Linked DNA regions of Syntrophobotulus glycolicus DSM 8271. The protein of the gene in region 2 interacts with the protein of the main gene of each other region in a pairwise test. Links are inferred from orthologs where the notes say so. Each region holds a gene or a part of one and is shown on either strand. Other genes may lie near its edges.

Region 1 (5,273 bases), 1.8 Mb from region 2 along the record:
GAAAACAGAAGAGGCATTTGCGTTCCTTGGGCAATCAGATCACTCCAATTTTGTTGGTCGGCAAGGAAGAAATCACAGACAATCTGCGCAGGCAGGTTACTGATGCTCTGGAAGCGCGGGAATTGATCAAAGGAAGAGTACTCCAGAACTGTGCGCAGATTCCCGAAAATATTGCAGGGCAGCTGGCTGAAGATGCCGGAGCAGAGCTTGTACAGGTCATTGGCAGGAATTTTCTCCTTTATAAAAGGTCAAAAGACAAACCGAAAATTGAGCTTTCTTAACTGTATTAGCCAAAGGGGAAAGAGATGGAAACAGAAATTATTGAAGCAATAGCAGGCGGAAAACATTTGGGCATTATGGGCGGAACTTTTGACCCGATCCACTATGGGCATCTGGTTGCCGCTGAAACGGCGAGAACGGTGTTCGGGCTTGACAATGTTTTGTTTATTCCAACGGGGATACCCCCGCATAAAAATCATTGTCCGGTGACAGACCCTAACCTGCGTTATGAAATGGTCAGACTCTCCATCAGGGATAACTCCTATTTTAAGGTTTCCCGTTTGGAGATAGAAAGGGATGGCCCTACGTATACAATAGATACTCTGCGTACGCTCAAGGGATTGTTTCCGCAGCAGGAGCTCTACTTCATCACCGGATCCGATGTTTTGGAAGACATTCTTGCCTGGCGTGAGCCAAATGAAATCATCAGACTGGCAAGAATCATCGGAGCTTCAAGGCCTGGATACGACGCGGGGGATTCTCTAAAAAGGATTTATGATCTTTATCCTGAAGTAAAAGGGAGGATTACGGAGCTGGAGATTCCTGCTCTGGCAATATCTTCCACGGATATTCGAATCAAGGTAAAAAATCAAAGGTCCATACGCTATCTCCTGCCTGAAGAAGTACGGTTATATATAAAAAATAACCATTTATATGAAAAAAAATAAAAAATGTATTTGACTAATTGCTACAAGGTATACTATATTAATAGATGTTCATAATATTATCAAAATATTTATAGAGGTGAATTTGATGAGCAAAACCCTGTATGTTGGCAATCTTCCGTGGGCAACATCTTCAGAAGAACTGACTGAATACTTTGCCGAGTTCGGCAATGTAATCGGCAGCAGAATTATTACCGACAGAGAAACCGGCCGTTCGAGAGGCTTTGGTTTTGTAGAGGTTGCGGATGAAGATGCAGAACGTCTGGCTGAGGAACTCAATGGCAAAGACTTTAATGGTCGTTCTTTGACAGTTAACGAAGCAAGACCTCGCCAGACTGTCTAATCATTGAGTTTGGAGTTGAGGAGTTTCTTAAAGATAAATTATGATATTTGATGATACCGGATTTATAGGCTTGGTTACATAAATATGGGTTTATCTTAAGAGGACTGGGACTCTAAAAGAATTTCGGTACAGTGATACTGCTGTACCGCTTTTCTTTTTTTGTATCTGTTGTAATGTTGGCAGAAACAGCAGGAAGAGGGAATCATATCATGGATCATCCTGATGATTATCGAAAGCTGGTCCAGGGAAAATTATCCGCGGAAAGATACCAGCATGTCTTGGGGGTAGAACAGGTTGCGGTTGAACTGGCGGGAAAGTACAGCATCAACTCAGAATCGGCAAGCATAGCCGCTCTTACGCATGATTTGGAAAAAGAACGCCCCTGGTCTGAGCAAAAGGCTCTTGCCCAGGCCCTCGGCCTGATCTCCTGCCCTGAGGATCTGGTTAACCCTCAGGTTTTGCATGGAAGACTGGCGGCCTATGTGCTGGAACATGATTATGCAATGACAGATATAGATATTTTGAATGCCGTAGCCAATCATACTCTGGGAAGGCCGGGAATGTCCGCATTGGAAATGCTGATTTACAGTGCTGATCTGATTGAGCCGGGCAGGTCCTTTACAGGAGTAGACAACCTGCGTGAGAAGTTGTATGATGACCTTATAGAGGGCACTTATGCCTGTGTAGGCCACATGCTGGCCTATCTGGAACAACAGGGAAGACCGGTACATCCTCTGACCAGGCTCGCTTTTCTTGATTTGGAAAAAAGAACAGGAAAGTCAAGAGGCGGTTTTTCTGATCATTTATCAGTTTCAAGGGAGGTTTGAATTTGGAATTATCTCAGAAGAAGCTGAAGATAGTTACCGACTATATTTTGGATAAAAAGGGCCATGATATTGTCGTCCTTGATCTCAGGGGTATTTCCGCCGTTACAGATTATTTCATTATCGTTACCGGGAATACACCTATCCAAACGAAAGCCATTACGGAGCACCTTCAGGAAAAATTTAAGGAAGAACAAATTCCGGTGCTGAGGGTGGAAGGATTATCTGACGGGCGCTGGGTGCTGATGGACTGCGGAGATCTGGTGATCCATATCATGATTCCGGAGGCCAGGGAATTTTACAGTTTGGAACGTTTGTGGGGAGATGCTCAGGAAATAAATCTCGGTGTCTGAAAAGACCTGGATTTACACAAAGCTTGGCGTGAGCCAAGCTTTCTAGATGATACAGGAGGTTAGACAGATGCAGGAACGTTACCTGTTTGATAAAATTGAGCCTAAATGGCAGAAAAAATGGGTGGAAGAAAGAGTTGATCAAACCTCTGAGGATGACCGACAGAAGTTTTATGCCCTGGCCATGTTCCCTTATCCCTCAGGAAACCTACATATGGGACATGTCAGGAATTATTCCATTGTCGATGTGATCGCCAGATTTAAAAGGATGCAGGGATATCATGTTCTTCATCCTATTGGCTGGGATGCCTTTGGACTGCCCGCGGAGAATGCGGCAATCAAAAATCAGACCCCGCCTGCGGAATGGACCTGGAAAAATATAGCCAATATGAGGAGCCAGCTGCAGGAGATGGGAATTTCCTATGACTGGGACAGGGAAATCGCAACCTGTCATCCGGAGTATTACCGTTGGACCCAGTGGATCTTCCTGGAGCTTTATCAGCATGGACTGGCCTACAAGAAAAAATCGGCTGTCAATTGGTGTCCTTCCTGTAATACCGTTCTCGCCAACGAGCAGGTTGTGGATGGCGCTTGTGAACGCTGTGAGACGGAAGTAACGAAAAAGGACCTGGAACAGTGGTTTTTTAAGATTACGGATTATTCCGAAGAACTGCTTAATGATTTGGAAAAACTGACAGGCTGGCCGGAAAAGGTAAAGACCATGCAGCGCAACTGGATTGGCCGCTCTGAAGGCGCGCAGGCCAAGTTCAAGCTTGAAGGGCGCAAAGAAATGATCACGGTGTTTACAACCAGACTGGATACAATTTTTGGAGTCAGCTGTCTTGTTCTTGCTCCTGAACATCCCCTGGTTGCGGAGTTGACCAAAGGGACTCCTTACGAAAAGGATGTACAGGCGTTCATTGAAAAAATGAAGGGCCTGAATGAAATTGCCAGGACTTCAACAGAAACAGAGAAAGAAGGACTGTTTATCGGGAGCCGTTGTATCAATCCGCTTAGTGGGGAACTGGTCCCGATATGGATTGCCAACTATGTCTTATTGGACTACGGAACAGGTGCGGTGATGGGAGTCCCTGCTCATGACCAGAGAGACTTTGAGTTTGCCGCAAAATACAATCTGCCTGTCACCAGAGTAATCAGACCAGAAGATATGCCGGAAGAACAAATCCATTTGCCGATGGCCGCCGCCTATACGGAAAATGGAATGATGGTCAATTCCCCCGATTTTAACGGGATGGATAATGAGACAGCCCGGGAAAGAATGGCCGGCAAACTGGAAAAATTCAAACTGGGAGAGAAAAAAATCAATTACCGCTTGCGTGACTGGCTGATTTCCCGCCAGCGCTATTGGGGGGCGCCTATTCCGATGGTTTATTGTGATCAATGCGGTATCGTGCCTGTGCCGGTTGAGCAATTGCCGGTCCGGCTGCCGGATGATGTGGTGTTTAAACCGGGAGATAACCCGCTCACTACCTCCTCAAGCTTTCTGGAAACCGTATGTCCCCAGTGTGGAGGCAAAGCCCGCCGGGAGACGGATACCATGGACACCTTTATGTGTTCCTCCTGGTATTTTCTGCGGTACTGTGATCCGCGTAATGCCAAGGAGGCCTTTGCCGCTGAAGCTGTTGACAAATGGATGAATGTAGACCAGTATGTGGGCGGGGTGGAACATGCGATTCTGCATTTGCTGTACTCCCGGTTCTTCACCAAAGTATTCAGAGATTTTGGCTATCTGCATGTTGACGAGCCCTTTGAAAACCTGCTGACACAGGGCATGGTTTGTATGGATGGCTCCAAGATGTCCAAATCAAAGGGCAATGTGGTCAGTCCGGAAGAAATTATCGGCAGGTTTGGGGCTGATACGGCCAGACTGTTTATCCTTTTCGCAGCTCCTCCGGAAAGAGATCTGGAATGGAGCGAGCAAGGTGTTGAAGGTTGTTACAGGTTCCTGAACCGGGTCTGGAGACTGGCTTACCAGTACCATGAAGCAGTCAGGGTCCGGGAAGATGTCCAGACGGATTCCAATGAGACCGGAGAACAGGGAATAAAGGATATCCGCCGTCAGATCCATTTGGCGATCAAAAAAGTGACTGCCGATGTGGGAACACGTTTTAATTTCAACACGGCGATCAGCTCTGTTATGGAGCTGGTCAATGCTTTGTATCTCTATAAGGAACAGCCCGGGGCCGATCCGGCTTCATTCAAGGAAGGAATAGAGACGGTCCTGCTTCTGCTGTCTCCGTTTGCCCCTCATATTACGGAAGAAATATGGCATGAGTTCGGACATGAAGAGAGTATTCACAGGCGGGCCTGGCCGCAGTGCGATGAGGATGCCCTGATCGAGGACGAGGTTACTGTTGTTTTACAGATCAATGGCAAGGTCAGGGACCGGCTTCAGGTACCTGCCGCAATCCCGGCAGAGGACCTGGAAAGGCTTGTCAGGTCTTCTGGGAAAGTGATACAACTGGTTGAAGGGAAAACAATCGTCAAAATTATCACTGTCCCCGGAAAACTGGTCAACGTTGTTGTGAAGTAAGCTTTTTTCTCCGTCAAAAAGAAAAGGAATGGCCGCAGTATCGCTTTGGTACCGCGGCCATTCCTTTTTGGGCAATTGATTATTTCACAGGAATAGGCCCTACCAGCCATTCTTCGTCTACCTCAGCCTCATAGCCCGACTGGATGGCCGTTGTCCCGGGTTTGATTTCCAGAACAACTCCATTGCTGCTGATGGTTGCCTTTGTTATTTTTCCCTCACCGGATACTGTTGCCGGGGACATGACGTTCAGAGCTTTAA
Region 2 (8,433 bases):
TCGCCACCAAAGACCTGGCCTTCATTCAGGAAAAAGGAGCCGAGATCATTTTCGAAACCGCCCGCTTATGGATAGAGACCGGTAACTTTTATCAGGGAAAATTCCATATTAATAACGTCACCGGCCCGGATGAATATACCTGTCTGGTCAACAACAACTATTACACCAATGTGATCGCCCGCTACCACCTGTCCTGGGCCGTGAAAATCTATCATTTGCTGAAAACCTTCCCTTCTTTCACCCTCCTCCGGGAAAAAATCGATTTAAGAGAAGAAGAGCTCCTGGAGTTCCAAAAAGCCGCCGATCAGATGTATCTGCCCTATGATGAAGAATTGAAAATCAATCCCCAGGACGACTCTTTTTTACAAAAAAGCAGATTAGAGATCGAGACGCTCCCCAGAGACCGCTTTCCCTTGCTCCTGCATTATCATCCCCTTTACCTGTATCGTCACCAGGTCTGCAAACAGGCCGATACCCTGATGGCCCATTTCATCCTGGAAGACGCCCAGGATGAAGAAACCATCCTCAATTCCTTCCACTACTATGAAAAAATCACCACCCATGATTCCTCCCTTTCTTATTGCATCTTCAGTATTGTCGCCGCCCGGCTGGGCATGGTGGACAAAGCCTTTGAATACTTTCAGCACTCTGCCTGTTTAGACCTGCAGGACAAACATCACAACACCGCGGACGGACTCCATATTGCCAATATGGGCGGCAATTATATGAGCATTGTCTACGGCTTCGGCGGTTTTCGCCTCAAAGAGCAGGGCATCTCCCTTGCCCCTGTTCTGCCCCGCCAATGGAGCGCTTACAGCTTTAAAATCCATTTTGAGGACAGCAGGCTGCTGGTTCGTGTGACGGCAGACCGGTGCACGTTCAAACTGGAAAACGGGACTGCCAAAAAAATCACCGTATACGGGCAAGAGTACCTGCTGGAAAATACCCTTGAGATCGCCAGACCGGCACTGCCCTTGATCAGCAAAGGAAAGAGAGGGGAAACAAATTAACTATCAAGCCATTATTTTTGATTTGGACGGGGTCATCTGCAGCACAGATGCTTACCATTATTTAGCCTGGAAAAAAATCGCCGACAAAATCGGGATTGATTTTGATGAAAAAGCGAATAACCGTCTCCGGGGCATCGGCCGGATGGAAAGCCTGGAGATCCTCCTGTCCTCCCACAGCGGCCGCTTCTCCGAAAAAGACAAAAAAAAATACGCCGAGGAAAAAAACCTTTGTTACCGCGCATTCCTGCAAAAAATGTCCCCGGCAGATCTCAGCCCCGAGGTCAGAACCACCCTGGATCAGATCCGGTCCAAAGGCCTTAAGCTGGCCATCGGTTCTTCCAGTAAAAACGCCAAGCTGATTCTGCAGAAACTCGGCCTGGAAAACTACTTTGACGCCGTCACCGACGGCAATGACATTGCCCGTTCCAAACCTGATCCTGAAGTTTATTTAAAAGCGAGCGCCTGTCTGGGGATTGATCCCAGCCGCTGTCTGGTGATCGAAGACGCCCTGTCCGGCCTGGAAGCGGCCTCAGCCGCCAAAATGGACAGTGCCGCCATCGGAGACGCCGCCGGAAACCGGCAGGCCACCTATCACTTATCCCGTTTTTCCGATCTTCTGCTTTATCTCTGAGCCTGCAGGGCCAAATAAGCCGCCCCCAAAAGCGGCGTGTTTTCCTCCAGGATCACATCAACAGGGATATCTTTGAGCAATCGGCTGAACCTGCCTTTATCCAGAAAAGCAGCCAGCAAAGTGCCATCCGTCAGCTTTTCCCTGATCTTCGGCGGTATGCCCCCGCCAAGGTAGACCCCGCCCAGAGCCAGAGATTTCAAAGCCAGATTGCCGGCCTCCGCCCCAAGAAGGCGGACAAACATATCCAGGGCCTTTGTACAGACAGGACAACTTCGAGCCAGCCCCTTGGCACTGATCTCCTCCGGAGGCAACTGATCCGGAAGCTGCTCAGGGCTCTTTTTTTGCGCCCGCAAAAACTGATAGAGATTGCTCAGGCCTGCCCCCGAGAGAATCCGCTCATAACTGACATGGCCGTAGCGTCTGTGCAAATACCGCCATAACTCCAGGTCTTCCTCATTATGGGGAGCAAAGTCCGTATGGGCCCCTTCCGTCGGATAAACCTGATCACCGATCATCAGAGCTTCCCCCAGCCCTGTCCCCGGCGCCAGAACAGCTCTGTTCAGGATCTCACCTCTGTCGTCTTCCTGTTTTCCCGGGCCGTTCAGCCTGAGCAGGGCATCCTCCGGCAAAACAGCAATCCCGTAGCCCATCGCGACAAGATCATTGCTCCAGCCGACCCTCGGAATAAAGTCCAGCCGCTTTTGCAAAGAACGCAGATCAACGGTCAGGTCAAGATTGGTCAGCCGGCAGCTGTTTCCTGCTATCGGCCCGGCCAGACTGAACCAGGCCGCTTCAATCCCCGCGGACTGTCCGGGATGATTCCCTGCGAGATAACCTGCCACCGCGTCCTCCAGAGAAGAAATTGATTTGCTCTCAACCCTTTCCTGGTGAATCAGCTTAAATTGCTGATCCTCCCATGAAAACAAGGCGAATTTTGTTTTGGTGCCCCCGATATCCCCGGTTAAAATCATGCACATCACCCTTAATCCTGTTTCTTATAAAAATCCTTGCTTTTGATCAAGGCAATTTTCTTTCGTATCTTTCCCTCAAGGATTCTCCTCCAGCATCTCCAGGAACTCCTCTTCCGAATAGACCGGTACGCCCAGTGCCTGCGCTTTATCCGCTTTGGAACCGGGATTTTCCCCGCAGAGCACAAAGGAGGTCTTCTTGCTGACACTCGCGGAGGCCTTGCCCCCGTTGGTTTCAATGAGCTCCTCTATCTCCCGGCGGTCCCAACTGCGCAAAGTTCCGGTTACTACGATGCTTTGACCGGCAAAGAGCCGCGAGGAAGCCTGTCTGCTGTCCGTCATCCGAACTCCGGCCTTCTGCAGTCTTCTGATAAAATCCCGGTTGGCCCGGTCCCGAAAAAAAGAAGTGATGCTTGCCGCCATAATGCCGCCAATATCAGGCACCTCGCAGAGCTCATCCTCTCCGGCCTCCTGCAGCTTTTCCATGGAACCGTATTTCTGGGCCAATACCCGGCCTGCTTTGATCCCCACGTTTCTGATGCCCAGGGCAAAGATCAGGGGGGCCAGACCGCGGGTCTTACTGGCTTCGATTGCCTTAATCAGATTATCGGCGGATTTTTTGCCCATCCGCTCCAGGTTTTCCAGCTGCTCATGCCTCAGATCGTACAAGCCGGCGGCATCATCAATCAGCCCCTTGTCCAGAAGCTGGACGATGATCGCCGGACCCAGACCCTCGATATTCATGGCATCCCGGGAGACAAAATGGAACAGCGCCTCTCTCTGTCTGGCCGGACAGGAGATATTCTGACAGCGGTAAGCAGCCTCCCCCTCCAGCCTGACCACCGGACTGTCACAAGCCGGACAGGACTCGGGCATCGCGAAGATCATTTCCCGGCCTGTTCTCTTCTCCGGAATGGACTTGATGATTTCCGGAATCACATCCCCGGCCTTGTGCAGGAGGACATGGTCGCCGATCCGGATATCTTTTTCCCGGATATTGTCCAGATTGTGCAGAGTTGCCCTGGCTACGGTTGACCCCGCGACAAATACCTCCTGCATGATCGCGGTCGGGGTCAGCACCCCTGTCCGGCCGACATTAATGTCTATGCTTTTCACTACCGTCTCCACCTGTTCTGCCGGAAACTTATACGCGATGGCCCAGCGCGGGCTTTTAGCGGTAAACCCCAGTTCCCTCTGCTGGTCAAAGCGGTTCACCTTGATCACCAGCCCGTCGATCTCATAGGGCAGCTGATGCCGTTCTTCCGTCATCTCCTGGCAATATTCCATGACCTTCTCCATCTTAGAGAAGATTTTGTAGCTGTCATTTACCTGAAAGCCCCACTCCTTCAGAGTTTGGAGAACCTCCGCCTGGGTTTTCAGGCCGATCTGCTCGGCCTGGATCAGCTGATAGGCAAAGTACCCCAGCTTTCTCCCGGCCGTGATCCTGGAATCAAGCTGTCTTAAAGAACCGGCTCCCGCATTGCGGGGATTGGCAAACAAAGGCTGGCCTTCTTCTTCCCGCTCCCTGTTCAGCCGGACAAAGGATTCTTTGGGCAGATAGCCCTCACCCCGAATATCCAGCCTGCCGGCTGCCGGCCTGGACCGCAGGCTCAAGGGAACGGACTTGATCGTCCTGACATTGGCGGTAATCTCTTCTCCTGTTTCCCCGTCCCCTCTGGTCGCCGCCCGGGTCAAAATCCCCTCTTCATAAGTCAGGGCAACCGTTAGCCCATCGATCTTCAATTCCACCACATACTCCGCATCAGGCACGACACCGCGCACCCTGCGGTCAAACTCAGCCAGCTCTTCCCGGCCAAACGCATTATCCAAACTGAGAAGCGGCTCCCTATGACGCACCTTGGCAAATTGAGCGGAAGGGCCCCCCCCCACTCTTTGGGAAGGAGAATCCGGACTGACCCACTCAGGATGAGCGCCTTCAATCTCCACCAGCTCCCGCATCAGCAGATCATATTCCTTGTCCGTGATCTGCGGATCATCCAGGACATAATAACGGTAGTCCGCCTCTTCAATCTGCGTTTTCAGCTGGTTCAGTCTTTCCGGACCCTGTCCGGTGTTATTGTTCGGGGTACTCAAGAAGGTTCTCTCCTTACGATTTGATTTTGACCAGCCTGGCATATCCGGCAATCAGCTTCTTGACCTCACTGTTAAAGACGACCGTCAATTCCGCTTCCTGACCCTCTCCCTTGACCGTCATCACGATACCCTGGCCAAACCTGGGGTGTTCAACCCGGTCGCCGACAAAAAACCGGCCCGGATCGGCCTGGGCCATAATCGCGCCCTGCTTGCGCCAATCCCTCCTGACCTTGCCTTCCGCCGCAGAAGCCTCCTTCTCCCGGCCGGCAGCGGCAGGGGACTGGTTAAAAATCAGCTGTTCCGGGATCTCCTTTAAGAAACGGGAAGGCAGACTGTTTTGAATCCGGCCATAGATCATTCTTTCAATGGTATACGTTAAAAAGAGCTTTTCCCTGGCTCTGGTAATCGCTACATAGCATAGTCTTCTTTCTTCCTCCAGCAAATATTCCTCCAGGAGGCTGCGGCTGCTGGGAAAAATATTTTCTTCCAGACCGACCGTGAACACAACGGGAAATTCCAGACCTTTGGCACTATGCATCGTCATGAGCTTGACCGCATCTTCATTTTCATCATAGTGATCGATTTCCGCAACAAGGGAAACCTGCTCCAGAAAACCGGCCAGCCTTGGCATGGGGTCCTGGACCCCGGTGTTATTTTCGTTATCCTCTTCTGTATCGTCTTCCAGATTGGCATCAAATTCCTCGGTCACAGACAGGAATTCATTGAGGTTTTCCAGCCTGGCGTTAGCTTCAGGTGAGTCTTCCGCCCGCAGCTCGGCCAAATACCCCGTCTCGCTCAGGAGGCTTTCGGTCAGCTCCGTGACCGTCAGTCCTTCCCCCGCTTTGCGGCGAATATCCTCCAGCAAGTGATAAAAAGCGTCTAAGGCTTTCACTCCCTTGGTCTGCAGACCGGGGATATACTGTGCCTCACTTAAGGCGTTCAGAACCGGCATCCCCTGTTCCTGGGCATATTCCAGGATTTTCTCCAGAGAACCTGCCCCGATGCCCCTGCGGGGAACATTGACCACCCGGGCAAAGCTTACTGTATCCGCAGGGTTATAGACCAGCCTCAGATAAGCAAGAATATCTTTAATTTCCAGGCGCTCATAAAATTTGGTCCCTGAAAAAATCCGGTAAGGGATACCTTCCTTCATCAGGTGCTCCTCCAGCACCCTGGACTGGGCATTTGTCCGGTAGAGCACAGTAAAATCGCTGTTGGAGCGGCCTTCCGTATCCTTTAAATGATTGATACTGCGACAAACAAACCGGGCCTCATCATGCTCATTTTCCGCCCGGTAAAGGACCAGCTCTTCCCCGACCGGATTTTCCGTCCAAAGAGCTTTCTTCTTTCTGTTTCGATTGTGATCCACCACGGCATTGGCCGCCTCCAGAATCTTCCCGGTCGAGCGGTAATTCTGCTCCAGCTTCAGCACCTTCGCTTCAGGATAGTCCCGTTCAAAATCCAGGATATTCTGGACATCGGCACCCCGCCACCCATAAACAGACTGGTCGTCATCCCCGACCACACAAAGATTGCGCCGGCGCTTGGCCAAAAGATTAATCAGCAAATATTGCGCATGATTGGTGTCCTGGTACTCATCAACCAGAATATATCTGAATTTTTCCTGATAATAGCCGAGCACATCCGGCTGCTCCCGGAAAATCCGCACGGTCAGCATGATAATATCGTCAAAGTCCAGACCATTGTTGTCTTTCAGTTTTCTCTGATAAAGCCGGTAAACTTTAGCGGCAGCCGAGCTGAAAAAATCCGTTGCCGCCGCTTCAAAAGCATTCACATCCAAAAGCTTGTTTTTCGCATCACTGATTGTCCCCTGCACAGCCCTGATGTTAAATTTCTTCTCATCCATATTCAGTTCTTTATAACAACTGCGCAGCAGGGAAAGCTGGTCCGAAGCATCATAAATGACAAAACTGCGGGAATACCCCTCCAGATGAGCGATCTCCCGGCGCAAAATCTTGACACAGGCCGAATGGAAGGTTGATATCCAGAGTCCCTCCCCTTCGCTGCCAACCAGGGCCAGCACTCGTTCCCGCATTTCCCTGGCAGCCTTATTCGTAAACGTAATCGCCAGAATATTCCAGGAGTTTACTCCCTTAGCAATAAGATGGGCTATCCTGTAAGTCAGGGCCTTTGTTTTACCCGATCCGGCACCCGCAAGAATAAGAAGGGGGCCGTCCAAATACTCTGCCGCTTCACGCTGAACAGGGTTTAAATCCTCCAGAGAATACATGCTGTCCCAATCCCCTTTCTTTTAGTCACAATAGCCTTTATTCCGAAGCTTTGTCAGGTGGGCCTCAATAATGGCCTCCAGATCAATCCTGTACTGTTCCTCCAGCACAAACATCATGGTCACCGCTGTCTGGGCCACATCCATCAGTTCCATGGCGACGAGCTGCATAGCTTCGGCTTCCTCTACCGTCAGCTTTTCTCCGCTTAACCCCCTGAATTTACCGATCGCCTGGGCCAATTCCCCGGATTCCTCCATAATCTTCAGGGCTGTGCTTTCTAAAGAAGGCTTGAGCCTGTTCAGGCGCGGCAAAGTGATTGTTTTGGATGCTTTTTCGTTCATTAATCTCTTTCCCCTATCATTTCTTCTCCTCAAAATCCCAGAGCTCCCATGCCGGTTTATGTAAAAATCCAGAGAAAAGCACTGCCAGATAATGTCCAACAGCGCCTCATCAATACTCTGAAGAATGATTATCCTTACTTCTTTCTCTTTTCCAGTTCCGCAGATATCTCGTCCAGCGTCACTCCCCGTTCCGCAAGCAAGACCAGCAAATGGTAAAGCAAATCCGCGGTTTCGTACCTCAACTCATCCCCGGAATTGTTTTTGGCCGCAATAATCACTTCCGCACACTCTTCGCCGACCTTCTTCAGGATTTTATCTATTCCCTTGGTGAAAAGATAGGTCGTATAAGATCCCTCGGGAAGCTCGTGACGCCTCTTTTGAATTAATTCGGCAAGAAATTCCAAAGTCCTCCCCAGAGGCAGGGCTGGTTTTTCAGGATTTGTGCCGGTCTTTTCCCCTGTCGGTCCGTAATGGAAACAGGAATAATCTCCTTCATGACAGGCCGCTCCGTCCTGCCGGATCAGCAGAAGCACCGCATCCCGGTCACAATCCAGCTTGATGTCCAAAACATGCTGGTAATGCCCGGAAGTCTCTCCCTTGACCCACAAAGACTGTCTGCTCCTGCTGTAATAACAGGCCAGCTTGTCCCGCAGGGTCCTGACCAGTGCTTCCTCATTCATATAGGCCAGCATCAAAACCTCGCCTGTTTCAACATCCTGGGCAATTGCCGGAACCAATCCGTCACTGTTCCACTTTACCGCACTGACGACCTTTTCCAGGTCAGATTGTTCCATACTCCTCATCTCCTGCTCTAAAGAAACCTGCCAAGCCGCTATCGGTCTTTTCTCCGGCATTTTTCCGTTCCTCCCAACTGATCACCAGATGATCTTACATTAAACATTCATGACCTTATTCTGAACTCATTACGATTCCCCTGGCTTGAAACACGATTGAGCCACTACCTTCTTACCGCAATCCCCCGGGCCCGGAGATACTCCTTGGCTTCCTGAATGGAATATTCCCGGTAGTGAAAAATAGATGCCGCCAGGACCGCGTCGGCCTCACCCTTGGTCAAGCCGTCACTGAGATGCTCCAGACCGCCCACTCCGCCGCTGGCGATCAGCGGCAGGGATACGGCCC

The links. Proteins that work in one complex are often made in the same cells at the same time.
Region 1: the proteins of ligA (region 2) and leuS interact in binary tests that used the Escherichia coli proteins (3 or more experiments, as listed by UniProt). The link is inferred for Syntrophobotulus glycolicus DSM 8271 from one-to-one orthologs.

What each region holds. Positions count from the first base shown.
Region 1 is NC_015172.1:2,493,997-2,499,269, reverse strand. Bases 2,145-5,273 are described here. They hold leuS (leucine--tRNA ligase), read left to right. Parts: upstream 2,145-2,531; coding sequence 2,532-5,015; downstream 5,016-5,273. Other genes in these bases: SGLY_RS17165 (cell wall-binding repeat-containing protein), read right to left, coding at 5,095-5,273; rsfS (ribosome silencing factor), read left to right, coding at 2,145-2,464. Also shown: ribosome assembly RNA-binding protein YhbY, read left to right, coding at 1-281; nadD (nicotinate-nucleotide adenylyltransferase), read left to right, coding at 306-947; SGLY_RS12330 (RNA recognition motif domain-containing protein), read left to right, coding at 1,033-1,287; bis(5'-nucleosyl)-tetraphosphatase (symmetrical) YqeK, read left to right, coding at 1,497-2,114; more of rsfS, read left to right, coding at 2,117-2,144.
Region 2 is NC_015172.1:700,740-709,172, reverse strand. Bases 2,196-5,180 are described here. They hold ligA (NAD-dependent DNA ligase LigA), read right to left. Parts: upstream 4,704-5,180; coding sequence 2,688-4,703; downstream 2,196-2,687. Other genes in these bases: pcrA (DNA helicase PcrA), read right to left, coding at 4,717-5,180; glk (glucokinase), read right to left, coding at 2,196-2,618. Also shown: SGLY_RS03700 (glycoside hydrolase family 65 protein), read left to right, coding at 1-1,010; pgmB (beta-phosphoglucomutase), read left to right, coding at 1,006-1,641; more of glk, read right to left, coding at 1,632-2,195; more of pcrA, read right to left, coding at 5,181-6,954; SGLY_RS03675 (MazG-like family protein), read right to left, coding at 6,976-7,293; bifunctional phosphoribosyl-AMP cyclohydrolase/phosphoribosyl-ATP diphosphatase HisIE, read right to left, coding at 7,428-8,087; imidazole glycerol phosphate synthase subunit HisF, read right to left, coding at 8,252-8,433. UniProt on the Escherichia coli protein: DNA ligase that catalyzes the formation of phosphodiester linkages between 5'-phosphoryl and 3'-hydroxyl groups in double-stranded DNA using NAD as a coenzyme and as the energy source for the reaction.